Regions from separate parts of the Flavobacterium sp. TS_SC_5 genome, predicted to be linked through region 1. Evidence: riboswitches for the same ligand, from Rfam matches in the RefSeq annotation. Region 1 holds a riboswitch; each other region holds the start of a gene.
What was found. Region 1 has a riboswitch for S-adenosylmethionine ahead of AC0J6S_RS06755 (alpha/beta fold hydrolase). Riboswitches for the same ligand answer to the same signal wherever they lie in the genome.
Positions count from the first base shown of each region.

Region 2: linked by a shared signal. The riboswitch ahead of AC0J6S_RS09250 (hypothetical protein) and the one ahead of AC0J6S_RS06755 (alpha/beta fold hydrolase) in region 1 are both predicted to bind S-adenosylmethionine.
Region 3: linked by a shared signal. The riboswitch ahead of AC0J6S_RS13260 (Na+/H+ antiporter NhaC family protein) and the one ahead of AC0J6S_RS06755 (alpha/beta fold hydrolase) in region 1 are both predicted to bind S-adenosylmethionine.

Region 1 covers NZ_CM149588.1:1,544,015-1,548,306, reverse strand. Annotated here, with positions in the region: gene thrA (bifunctional aspartate kinase/homoserine dehydrogenase I) at 1-651, opposite strand, end outside; gene AC0J6S_RS06755 (alpha/beta fold hydrolase) at 670-1,632, opposite strand; SAM riboswitch class I at 1,711-1,818, opposite strand; gene AC0J6S_RS06750 (hypothetical protein) at 2,051-2,260, opposite strand; gene metK (methionine adenosyltransferase) at 3,006-4,256, shown strand.
Region 2 covers NZ_CM149588.1:2,079,605-2,083,896, forward strand. Annotated here, with positions in the region: gene bshB1 (bacillithiol biosynthesis deacetylase BshB1) at 1-221, shown strand, start outside; tRNA gene AC0J6S_RS09245 (tRNA-His) at 296-371, shown strand; SAM-I-IV-variant riboswitch at 1,362-1,469, shown strand; gene AC0J6S_RS09250 (hypothetical protein) at 1,814-3,235, shown strand; gene AC0J6S_RS09255 (UvrD-helicase domain-containing protein) at 3,381-4,292, shown strand, end outside.
Region 3 covers NZ_CM149588.1:3,074,087-3,078,378, reverse strand. Annotated here, with positions in the region: gene AC0J6S_RS13280 (UDP-3-O-(3-hydroxymyristoyl)glucosamine N-acyltransferase) at 1-63, shown strand, start outside; gene AC0J6S_RS13275 (nuclear transport factor 2 family protein) at 65-427, shown strand; gene sucD (succinate--CoA ligase subunit alpha) at 522-1,394, shown strand; gene AC0J6S_RS13265 (hypothetical protein) at 1,611-2,033, shown strand; SAM-I-IV-variant riboswitch at 2,158-2,254, shown strand; gene AC0J6S_RS13260 (Na+/H+ antiporter NhaC family protein) at 2,309-3,631, shown strand; gene fabG (3-oxoacyl-[acyl-carrier-protein] reductase) at 3,814-4,292, shown strand, end outside.

The DNA of each region.
Region 1 (4,292 bases):
GTGAGTGTAATTTTGTAATTCGTCCGCATTTAAGTAATTCGCAATCAGCGAAGCCGTGTAATTACTGCCGTTTCTTCCTAAAGTGGTGGTGTCATTATTATTGTTCGAACCAATAAAACCTGTAATAATATTTACCGTTGTCCCGTTATTCTGCTTGAAATAATTGATGACATTTTTCTTCGAAATTTGTTCTAAAGGTTGTGCATCACCAAATTTCGAATCGGTTTTAATCAATTCTCTGGTATCTGCAAAACGGGCATTTATTCCGTTTTCAATCAAGATTGCCGTCAATAATTTTGCCGAAAGTAATTCTCCTTTAGATAAAACCTGGTCTTTAATTTTGTTGCTGTAATCACCAGTTAAACTAACGCCTTCAAATAATTTTTCCAAAACATTGAATTCTTCAGACAAATCCACGTTCTCATCTTCATCTTGTTGGTATTTCTTAAAATCCTCAAAAAGCGGTTTATAGTCTTTATTAGTAGCCGCAATATTTAATATCTCTTCCAATTCATCCGTAGCATTTCCTCTTGCCGAAACCACAATTGCAATTTCCTCTCCTTGATTTACTTTATCGGTAATAATTGCAACAACCTTATTTATTCCGTCGCCATTTGATAAAGATTTACCTCCAAATTTTAATATTTTCATTGTGTTGTGTTTTTTGGCTTAGAATATATCCTTAAGCAAATTGTGTAATTGTTTGTATTCTATCAAAAAAGCATCATGTCCATGAATGGAAACAATTTCCTGATAGCTGACATTATCTTTATATTTTTTCAATTCCTCATACGTTGCTTTATTTTCATTTGCCGTAAAAAACAAGTCTGAATTGATTCCGATAATATGAATATCAGCTTCAATTTTTGACGTTATTTCTTCAAACGAAGCACTATTTCTGGTAATATCTATCGTCTTCAAAAGTTGATTCATCATTTTATAAGACGAGATTTGAAAACGTTTTTGTAATTTTTCCCCATGATGCAACAACCAACTTTCCACATTGAAAATGGCTAATTCTTCATTAGTTGTTCGCTGAAATTTGGCAGTAAAAGATTCCGGAGTTCTATAGCAAAGCATAGCATGAGTTCGTGCATCTTCAATAGGTTTCGAAGAATTTTTCAAAATTTGTTCCTGCAAAAAGCAATTGGCAATTAACCAGTCTGTCGATTTCCAATCGGTTGCAATAGGAATTAAATGTTGCGTGATTTTTGGTTCCAATGCAACCATTTCCCAAGCAATTCCTCCACCAACAGAACCGCCAATAATAGAATATAGTTTTTTAATTTCAAGAGACCGAATCCCTTCAATAAAAATTCTGGCAATGTCTCTTGTATTAAAATCCGAATAATTCTCAATGACAAAACCATCAAATCCATTTCCGGGAACATTAAAAGCAAGTATCGTATATTTTGTAGTATCTATAGTTTTGTTGGTACCAATTAAATCATTCCACCAACCATTTTCTCCCACAACTTGTGAATTTCCGGTTAAAGCATGATTGACCAAAACGATTGGTGCGGTATGCAATTCAGGTCCGAAAACTTGAAAACTTAAGTTTAAGACAGCATAAAAAGCGCCACTTTCGGTGGTGAAATTTTGTAATATGATAGATGTTGGTTTATTTTCCAATTTCAAATCTTTTATGATTTTTGACTTGTGTTTGGAAATATTAGAAAGAAAGCTAGGAGTTATCTAGACAAATTCTTAGTGTTATCTTTCCACGATGAGCGTGGTAGAATGCAGCACCTTCTTCGATAAATCGAAGGGTTGCTAAGGCTTCATCGGGTCTAATCCCTCGTCCTTTCTTTATAACATTTCAATACGGTTGTGAACTTATAATTGCAAATTAAGGACTATTTTTTGTAACAACCAAATTTTTATGCGCAATCGATTTTTTTGTTTGGTTTAAATAAAAACCTGAAAACAATAAACATTAGATTGTTATTTTGACGAAGCATTACAAACCAATTATAGTTATTACCTCGTCAAAACAACAATTTTAAATACCTTTTTGAGAATCTCAAAACCGAAAATAAATTCGGATTTCTTAAATAAAAAGCGCTTCATTCTCTTGTGAATACATTAAAAAAAGCAAAGAATTAGGGACTACTTTCTGTGCCAAAGCGTCGTTTTTTGAAATTTCAAATCTAGGATGAATCAATTCATTTTTTGGATCGTTCTCCTTTTGTTTTTTATTCCTGTTGTTAATCCTTTCTAATAATTGGAATGTTTTTGGAAAATACTTAGTTGTGCTCATAATTTTTAGATGTTAGGTTTTAATTCGTTGTTGGTTTTATTCGCATTATGTTTTTTAAAATTAAAATATATTCTTAAAAAAAACCCTTTTAGATGTATATCCAAAAGGGTTTTAAGTTGTTTGTAAACTTATACTTTTGGAATCAACAGACGCAAATACACATAATGGCATTGGCAGCAATCATGGTATTGACAGTTGAATTATTTGTAAACTGGAATTTTAGGTTATTCATTTATATTTTATATTTCTGTACTATTATCTCCGTTGTATTCAAAAAAAAAGCTTCCCGTTATCTGGGAAGCTTTTGCTATATAATTTAATTTAAAATTATGCAATAAGCGACCCTCAGGAATTATCCTGCGCGACTTTAAACATATTACAAATATTAAATTTCATCTTTTACTTTTTATATACCCAAATTTGCAAATTATTTTTTAAAAATCCAAATAATTTTCAAAAATTTTCATCAAAATCCTATTGCTATTGTTTTTGGTAAGCAATAGAACCTGAAAAAACATTTATCCGCAAAAAAAAGTTAAGATTAATTTGCAATTCAAAATGGTTTCATACATTTGCACCCAAATACAAGAGGAAAAATTTGAACTGATTGCAACCTCTTCATAATGAAACAAATTCATTATGGATGCTGAAAATTTTTCAGTAGAAAAAATGCTAAAGCAGGAACTCTCCTTTAGTCCTTTTCAGCAATTATTTTTTCTCGCTTAATTTAAAAATAATAACTATTATGGCCTATTTATTTACGTCAGAATCTGTAAGCGAAGGACATCCAGACAAAATTGCAGATCAAATTTCGGACGCATTAATTGATAATTTTTTGGCATTTGATGCTGATTCAAAAGTAGCTTGTGAAACTTTAGTAACAACTGGTCAAGTAATTTTGGCTGGTGAAGTAAAATCAAATACATATTTAGATGTACAACATATCGCTCGTGAAGTAATCCGAAAAATTGGTTATACGAAAAGTGAATACATGTTTGAAGCCAATTCTTGTGGGATACTTTCTGCTATTCACGAACAATCTGCTGACATTAATCAAGGTGTTGACAGAGCAAATCCTGAAGAGCAAGGTGCAGGTGACCAAGGAATGATGTTTGGTTACGCTACTAATGAAACCGAAAATTATATGCCATTGGCACTTGATTTATCTCATAAATTATTGAAGGAATTAGCTGTTTTAAGACGTGAAAATAATGAAATTACGTATTTGCGTCCGGATGCTAAATCTCAAGTAACTTTAGAATATAGCGATGACAACAAGCCAACTCGTATTGATGCTATTGTAATCTCGACGCAACATGATGATTTTGACGAAGAAGCAACAATGCTTGCCAAAATCAAAAAAGATCTTGTTGAAATTTTGATTCCAAGGATTATTGCAAAAAATCCAGCGCATGCTCATTTGTTCAATGATGCAATTCAATACCATATTAATCCAACTGGGAAATTCGTAATTGGAGGACCGCATGGAGATACTGGATTGACAGGAAGAAAAATCATCGTAGATACTTACGGTGGAAAAGGTGCTCACGGTGGTGGTGCTTTCTCTGGAAAAGACCCAAGTAAAGTAGACCGAAGTGCGGCGTATGCTACACGTCATATTGCTAAAAACTTAGTTGCTGCGGGTGTTGCTGATGAGATTTTAGTTCAGGTTTCCTACGCGATTGGAGTTGCTAAACCAATGGGGATTTTTATTGATACCTACGGAACTTCAAAAGTGAATTTAACCAATGGCGAAATTGCTAAAAAAGTAGAAGCTATTTTTGATATGCGTCCTTACTTTATTGAGCAACGTTTGAAATTAAGAAATCCAATCTACAGCGAAACTGCCGCTTACGGGCACATGGGACGTACTCCTGAAACAGTTACTAAAACTTTTTCTGCTCCGGGTGGAAACGAAAAAACAGTTACTGTTGAATTGTTTACTTGGGAAAAATTAGATTTTGTTGATCAAGTTAAAGCTGCTTTTGGATTGTAAAAGGTATATATTCTATTGTAAAATGCCATTTCGATA
Region 2 (4,292 bases), 540 kb from region 1:
CTGGCTTTACTGATAAAAAAATTGAGTCAATTTTAGCCTACAGTTCGCAGTTTTATGATGCAAATTCAAACGAACCGGAATCGCCAATTTCGAGTAAAAATTTTCTGGAAAGCCTGAATTACCGTTCCAGGGATCTAGGAAGGCTCACAGGAGTAGATCATGCGGAAGGTTTTACTGTAGAAAGATATTTGGCAGTCAATAGCTTAGCAGATTTGATGTAAATTTCGAGTAATTTTTTGAAAAAAATATTTGCAGAAGTAAACTTATGTCGTATATTTGCCACCGCTAAGCAAATGGTGGTTGTAGCTCAGTTGGTTAGAGCATCGGTTTGTGGTACCGAGGGTCGCGGGTTCGAGCCCCGTCTCCCACCCAGAAAGCAAAAGCTTCGAAGAAATTCGAGGCTTTTTTTGTGGAATAAAGTGTCGTGACGGAAACCCCCATAAACACAAGCCTTATCTCCATTTTGACATACTTACTAAACCAAAAAGTGACTGATTAATAAGTTCAAAGATACGATTTTATATTCTTTCCTCAAACTTGTTTTCCATTAAGTATACTGCCACTTTTGCGCCACTAATAATTGTTCCTTTTTATCAATAAAAGCATTTCAATTCCAATCCAACAATAAAATAGTCTTTTTTACTTCAACTCAATGAAGTTTCTTTTTCACGCTCCTCCCCAATATCATTTCCAATCCTATATATTAATATTTACCCTACTAGATTACATCATTAAATCATCATTATACTATGTTAATTGTTCCTATTCCTTCTTCTTTGACATTTGCCAGAATGTAGTATTTACTTAATCTTATTTTTTGCTGAGCTTTTATTGTGCGCTCTTATTTTATATTGTCATGAATAATTTTATATATCAAAAAATTTCCCATGTTTAATTTGAAAACCTATTTGTCTATAGATTTGAAAATGAAATTGATTAAAATTAGACGGGGGTGGGGGTAAAAACTATTTATCAACGCCCCCATATGGTACTGGACTACATAGTATTGTATCTGTAAAACTTTTTAGACTTAATAGCATGGCGTATTGTTTTAAAATCCTACATAAATTATTAGCTGATTTTCTCAATGACTGTAATTTTCAATAAAAAACCGCCAATAAAATATTTATTTAAGCACTTATTTTCTCCTATTTTAAAAATAAAATAGTTAAAATTTTCTTAATTTTTACTCATCTTAACTAGCGTAAAACTTAAATAACTGAATTATAGTTATTTGTCTTTTTTTTATTTTAAACTAGCTTAGTTAGCTTAAAAACAATTACTTAGCTATTGCGTATGTCCTTTTTTTGACGTATATTTGCCTTGTAAAATTAATAAAAATCACTAAGGAATAATAACAAATAATGTATCCAGAATTCTGCTAAAACAGAATACCAACCTAATTTATCATACAGATTTTTAAAAGGTGGTCAAATGATACGGGCATAATGTCAAATAAAGGCTAATTGTCAAATAAAAAAGTATGAAAATGAAAAAAAACCACTTCTCAGAAGGTGTATGTATTGTTCATATACATTTCAAAAAAATTACACAAAATCAAGTAAGCTACCAAAACACAACTTTTCAATTTTGTTTTAGCTTAATCTTTTCAATTTATCTTTATTTCTTTTACTGGGTTGGAAATCTTCATCTTTTTTGACGTACCCTTTTACTTCGGCAAAAAAACCCACGAAATCTTATTCGTGAATGAGGGAATATGCCAAATAATTAAACATTAAAACATTAAAAACAAACAACATAAGCGATGTAGCCACATTGTAACGGCTGCGCTATGTCTAAAATTTAAAAAAAAATGAAAACTTATAATATATTAAAACCCAAAAAACTAAACCTTGAATATTTGGTAAATAAATACCAACCTGATTTTAAATTTGATTTTGAACGTGCCTATCTAATCATTCATTTAGTGATAATATTAGGTCACGAAAGGGATAATTTGAAAAAGGTGGGATTGCATTCTAAACTATTGGAACGAATAATTGGTAGGGATTACCACAAATACATCAGATTTTTACTTGATAATAACAGTGGAACTGGTAATGTATTGAAAGGTTCTCGTTATAATGTTGGCAAAAATCCGTTTGAGTATCGGCTAACTGATTATTATTTTGATGGAGGTTTTGAACTCTATACCATCAAAGATTACAAACTAATCAATATGTATAAGCAAAAATTTGTAAACCCCTCAAAAAATGAGGCGATTAGACTTAATTATTACTTTCTAACTAAGTATTTCAATAATGGGAAATTAGCCGTTTCTAGCCCCTCTGATGCGATAGAAGAAGCAAATGCTCAAGAGCAAAAAAAACGCCTTAGGAATGCCAAAAACATAGTAAATATAATGAATGGAGAACATACAATGACATTAAAAACTAATACTGATGGGAGAGTTCACTCAAACATTACAAGGCTGTCGAAAAAAACCCGTAAATATTTACAGTATCAGGGCGAATTTTTGGCGGAGGTCGACATTTCCTCTGCTGTCCCCTTCTTTCTCTATGTAACTATGAACTATTACCTAAATAATAAATTAAGTAAATTAACCGATTATCAGTATTCTAATAGTATCATTTATATCTTCGATAAAATCACGGGAGACCTAGATAAAACGGAGCTTCAGGAGTTTGGGCATGCTGTTAAAACGGGTAAGCTTTATGAGCAATTTAGCAACTTGATTTTAGACCAATCTTTTTATGAATCCGAGGGAAAGGACTATAAAAAAGTATTGAAATATTACCAATACAAATTCAATAAGCAGTTTAACCATTACTTCGATGGTGACATTAAAGAACTTAAAAAATTTGCTAAAAAGGGGCTACTGTCAATGTTATTTGCGAAATCTAGTTCTTACAAATTTGAACAATTAGTATTTAAAAAGTTATATCCAACTATTCATAAATTTCTAAATGAATTTAAAGATGTTCAAAGCGAAGAATTAAATTGGAATCTAAAAAACAGACATAAAAAATTGTCTTATTTGTGTTTTCAGTTTGAAGCAAAGGTTATGATAGATAATATAGCCCGAGAATATGACAAACTACAGAAAGGTAAGATTCCAGTTTTTACGCTCCACGATTGCATATTGACCTCAAGTAGCAATGTGCGTGAATTAAAAGAATTCATGGAAAGCAAGTTCAAAGAATTACTTGGAGAATCACCAAACTTAACAGTAGAGTACTCTGAATTAGATACTAAAAATCAAATTGCTTCATAGAAGATTAAGTCACAAATAATTTGTTTTTTATCTAGCCAAGTGATGAAAAACGGCTTCGTATTTTGTCACTCATCAACTATTTTAAGTCTTTTAACAGGCTTTATAATTCAAAAAAACTACCAATAAATAAAAATATTAGAAGAATATGCAATTAACAAAAGAACAATACGACATTGTCTACTCAACTGGTGATATCAAAATAAATGCTGTTGCGGGGTCTGGAAAAACTACAACCATTATTGAGTATGCAAAGGCAAGACCAAAGACGAGCAAAATCCTTTATCTAGCGTTCAATAAGTCTGTAAAAATGAATGCGACCAAAAAATTTATTAAAAAGGATTTAGACAATGTAAAGGTGGAAACAGCTCATTCACTTGCTTACCAGTACATTGATGTCAAAAATAAATATAAAGTAAGAAATCAAGATTACAAAACACATGAAATTGCTGAAATACTTGGGTTGGATGGAAATGGAGAAAAACATGCTAAATACATTGTTGCTAACCACATCAATAGGTTTATTGCTTACTTCTGTAATAGTGAAAAGACCCACCTGCAAGATTTGAACTATTTGGAAATTGTGTCAGACTCAAATGAAAAAGCATTGGTGTCTAATTTATACCACCACATTGAAGAAAAGGCAAGTTTGCTTTTGAGGATGATGGATAGAGGAGAAATTGAAATTACTCATGATTTTTATCTTAAAAAATTTCAACTTTCAAATCCAGAACTTAATTACGACTATATTCTTTTTGACGAAGGACAAGATGCATCTGCAGCAATGCTTGATATTTTTTTAAAACAGAAAGCCACAAAGGTGATTGTTGGAGACACTCACCAACAAATTTATGGATGGCGTTTTGCCATTAATTCTCTTGAAAAAGTAAACTTTAAGAACTTCAATCTATCCACTAGCTTTAGATTTAACCAAGACATAGCTAACGTTGCAATGGAAGTACTAAAATGGAAAGAATTAATTAATTTAAAAGCATCTTCCCAAATTATAGGCAAAGGCATTGGAGAAAAAACAATATCCAAAGCAGTAATTGCTAGAACA
Region 3 (4,292 bases), 1.5 Mb from region 1:
GAAAAATTGAAACAACTGGCAAATATTAAGAAGATTCCAGAAATTTTAAATAAACTAAAATAATATGTCTGCTAAAGAAATCGTTCAGAAATTTTATAAATCAGATGCTTTCATCGATAGCGAGGTCATAAAAGATTTTTTGCATCCTGAAGTTATCGTCGAATGGAACAGCAGCAAAGGATTAGTTCAATTAGATTATGATTCCTTGGTAAGTTTATCCAATGATTTGAGCAAGGCATATGTACGTTCGAAAGTTCGTATCAGTCACATTTTATCTGAAAATGATTTAATTTCCGTTCGTTATTCTCATTTTGTGAAAACGATTGAGAATCCAAGGGAAGAGATGTTACTAGCACATTTTATTGTTATTTGGCAATTAAAAGACAATAAATTATTTCGAGGCTATCAAATGAGCCAATTATCCTAATTTAGTGTCAAAAAACTGAATGCTGAATACGGATTACTGATTAGTATTTTATACTTTTGCATAACGATTTTAAAAACTACATAAAAAATATATCATGAGTGTTTTAGTTAATAAAGATTCCAAAATAATTGTTCAAGGTTTTACAGGAAGTGAAGGAACTTTCCATGCTTCTCAAATGATTGAGTACGGTACTAACGTTGTTGGTGGTGTAACTCCTGGAAAAGGTGGGACAACTCACTTAGACAGACCAGTTTTCAATACTGTAAAAGATGCTGTAGAACAAGCAGGTGCTGATACAACTATCATTTTTGTACCGCCGGCTTTTGCTGCAGATGCAATTATGGAAGCTGCAGATGCCGGAATAAAAGTAATTATTGCAATTACTGAAGGAATTCCTGTTGCTGACATGATAAAAGCAAATAGTTATGTTAAAGAGAGAAACGCACGCTTAATCGGTCCAAATTGTCCTGGAATTATTACTCCGGGTGAAGCTAAAGTTGGTATCATGCCAGGTTTTGTTTTCAAAAAAGGAACTGTTGGTATTGTTTCTAAATCTGGAACATTAACATACGAAGCTGCTGACCAAGTTGTAAAACAAGGATTAGGAATTACTACTGCAATTGGTATTGGTGGAGACCCAATCATTGGGACTACTACTAAAGAAGCGGTTGAATTACTGATGAATGACCCAGAAACAGAATGTATCGTAATGATAGGTGAAATTGGTGGACAATTAGAAGCTGATGCTGCTCATTGGATTAAAGCTGATGGTAACCGTAAACCAGTTGTAGGTTTCATCGCAGGAGTTACTGCTCCTCCAGGACGTACAATGGGACATGCAGGTGCAATCGTTGGTGGATCTGACGATACTGCTGAAGCTAAAAAACAAATCATGAGAGAATGTGGAATTCACGTAGTAGATTCTCCAGCTGAAATTGGTAAAAAAGTAAAAGAAGTTTTAGGTTAATCTAAACTCCAATTAAATATTTCTAGAAGCCTCACAATTTGTGGGGCTTTTTTATTATTAATTGAATTAAAGAAATATCTTTGCACTTTATTAAATATTCTGTTTTTGCAGATTCAATTATAATAAGAACAAACATAAACGACTGAATTCTAATGGGCCTCACGGTTTTGTGGGGTATTTTTTTGCCGAAATCAGTTTAAATAAAAATAAAATAATATGTACAAAGAGTTAAAAAAATTCAAAGTTACCAATCAGTTTTCATTCACCACAGAGGATAGTTTAGCAGAAGTTTGCAACGCATCAGAAGGATCTGGAGTATTTTTAGTGTATTCCGTTGGAGATGAAAAAGAGTTAATTATGGTTGCTTCTACTGGAACTGTTCAGAATAATGGAACTTTAAAAATCAAAAATGGAGGTTTGAAAGATAAGATTGTTGAAGGACACCAATTTGCAAAAACTGGAAGAAAATATTCTTGGCCCGCACAAATGAAAATCGAAGATATCAGCACACTAGAAGTAGTTTGGTATGAAACATTTAATGATAAGACTAAAGTAATCCCAACATTTGTAGAAGGACAAGTTTTACAAAACTTCCTTGATGAAAATGGAAGATTGCCAAAATGGAACGTAGCTTTCTAAAAAGTTAACAACTGTTTTTTAGTATTTTATAATTAAGCGCTGCATTTTTATGTGACGCTTTTTTTGTATTATTATTTTTTTGAATGAAATTCGAAATATTTCATAAATAATTAATTACTTTTGCACCCGTTATCACGAATCCTTCAATAGGATAGCAACCTGCAACAACAAGCAAGGTGCTAAAACGATAAGCCAAATCCTTTGGAAAAAATGTTGTTTACATTCCCATATTTAGCTTTGTTTTTCCTCATAATTTCTAATTTTAAATTATTTTTATGACTTTATTTTCCAAAGACAAAGGAAATGCCTTTGCATTAATCCCTTTATTTGTTTTTATTTTTACTTTTTTGGGAGCAGGAATCATTTTGAATGATTTTTATGCTTTTCCATCACCGGTGGCTGTTTTAGTTGGTATTATCGCTGCTTTTTTACTTTTCAAATCCTCAACTGAGGATAAAGTTGCTACATTAATTGCAGGATGTGGGGAAAGCAAAATTATGACCATGTGTTTAATTTACTTGCTAGCGGGAGCGTTCGCAGTGGTAAGTAAAGCGATGGGCGGTGTTGATGCTGTCGTGAATCTTGGAATAAATACTATCGACGTTGCCTATTTTCCGTTAGGAATTTTCTTGATAGCTTCTTTTTTATCAACTGCTACAGGAACTTCGGTTGGTGCAATTGTAGCGATTGGTCCTATTGCTGTTGCATTAGCTGATAAAAGTGGTGCTTCATTACCGCTTATATCTGGCGCTTTATTAGGAGGTTCTATGCTTGGTGACAATCTTTCCATGATTTCTGATACTACAATTGCAGCAACGCAATCATTAGGATGTGATCTAAAAGATAAGTTTAAAATCAACTTGTTTATAGCTTTTCCAGCTGCAATTTTGACTATTCTGGTTTTCTTTTATCTTGGTTTAAACTCGGATATTGTCACAGTTGCTATAGAAAAAAATAATTTTTCCTGGATTGCAATTGTGCCTTATCTTTTAGTAATAGTATTGGCGGTTGTAGGTGTTAATGTTTTTTCAACGCTGCTTATTGGTACTTTATTAGCAGGAATCATTGGATATTTTAGTGGTTCGTTTACGCTAATGGAGTTTACTCAAAAGATCTATGAAGGTTTTACCAGCATGACTGATATTTTCTTATTATCCATGCTTACCGGAGGTTTAGCTGCTATGGTAGATAAAGCGGGTGGAATAACGTATTTATTAGTTCAAATTAAAAAAAGAATCAAAAGTAAAAAATCAGCTCAAGCGGGAATTGGCGCTTTGGTAGGTTTTGCTAATCTAGCTATAGCTAACAATACGGTTTCTATTGTAATCACGGGGCCAATTGCAAAAGAAATTAATGATGAATATGATTTAAATCCTAAAAAAACAGCTGCGATTTTGGATATTTTTTCGTGTATAATTCAAGGGATTTTACCATATGGTGCTCAAATATTGCTTATATTGAACTACGCTAATGGCAAATTAGATTTTTTTGACTTAATTAGTAATGCATGGTATCATCTATTTCTACTAGTTTTTACATTAGTGGCTATTTATAGTTCGTTTTGGGACAAATGGACAAAGCGATTCTTTAAAATTTAAGAGTTGAATCTTGACTGTTCTTGCTTTTGAATTTTTTTTAAAAAGAGAATTATTCTATATTTGACGGGTGTAAGATAGCCCTGATAGTAGTGAAAATCCTTTTATGTGAGCGATAGCGATCCTAAAAGATTGAAGCGGATAGCAGGAATAGCTTCAAATAAATTTTAAACTTATTTTTGAATATGAAATTACTAGAAGGAAAAGTGGCCATAATTACTGGTGCGAGTCGTGGAATTGGAAAAGGAATTGCTGAAGTTTTTGCAAAACATGGTGCAAATGTTGCCTTTACATATAGTTCATCAGTAGAATCTGCTTTGGCTCTTGAAAACGAATTAAACGCTATTGGAATTAAAGCCAAAGGATATCAATCGAATGCTGCCGATTTTAATGATGCTCAAACTCTTGTCGATGCTGTTTTAGCTGAATTTGGAACGGTTGATATTCTAATAAACAACGCCGGAATTACTAAAGATAATCTTTTGATGCGTATGTCTGAAGAAGATTTTGATCAAGTAATTGATGTTAACTTGAAGTCGGTTTTTAATATGACTAAAGCCATTCAACGTACGTTTTTGAAGCAACGTTCTGGTTCAATTATCAATATGAGCTCTGTTGTGGGAGTAAAAGGAAATGCTGGACAAACTAATTATGCTGCTTCTAA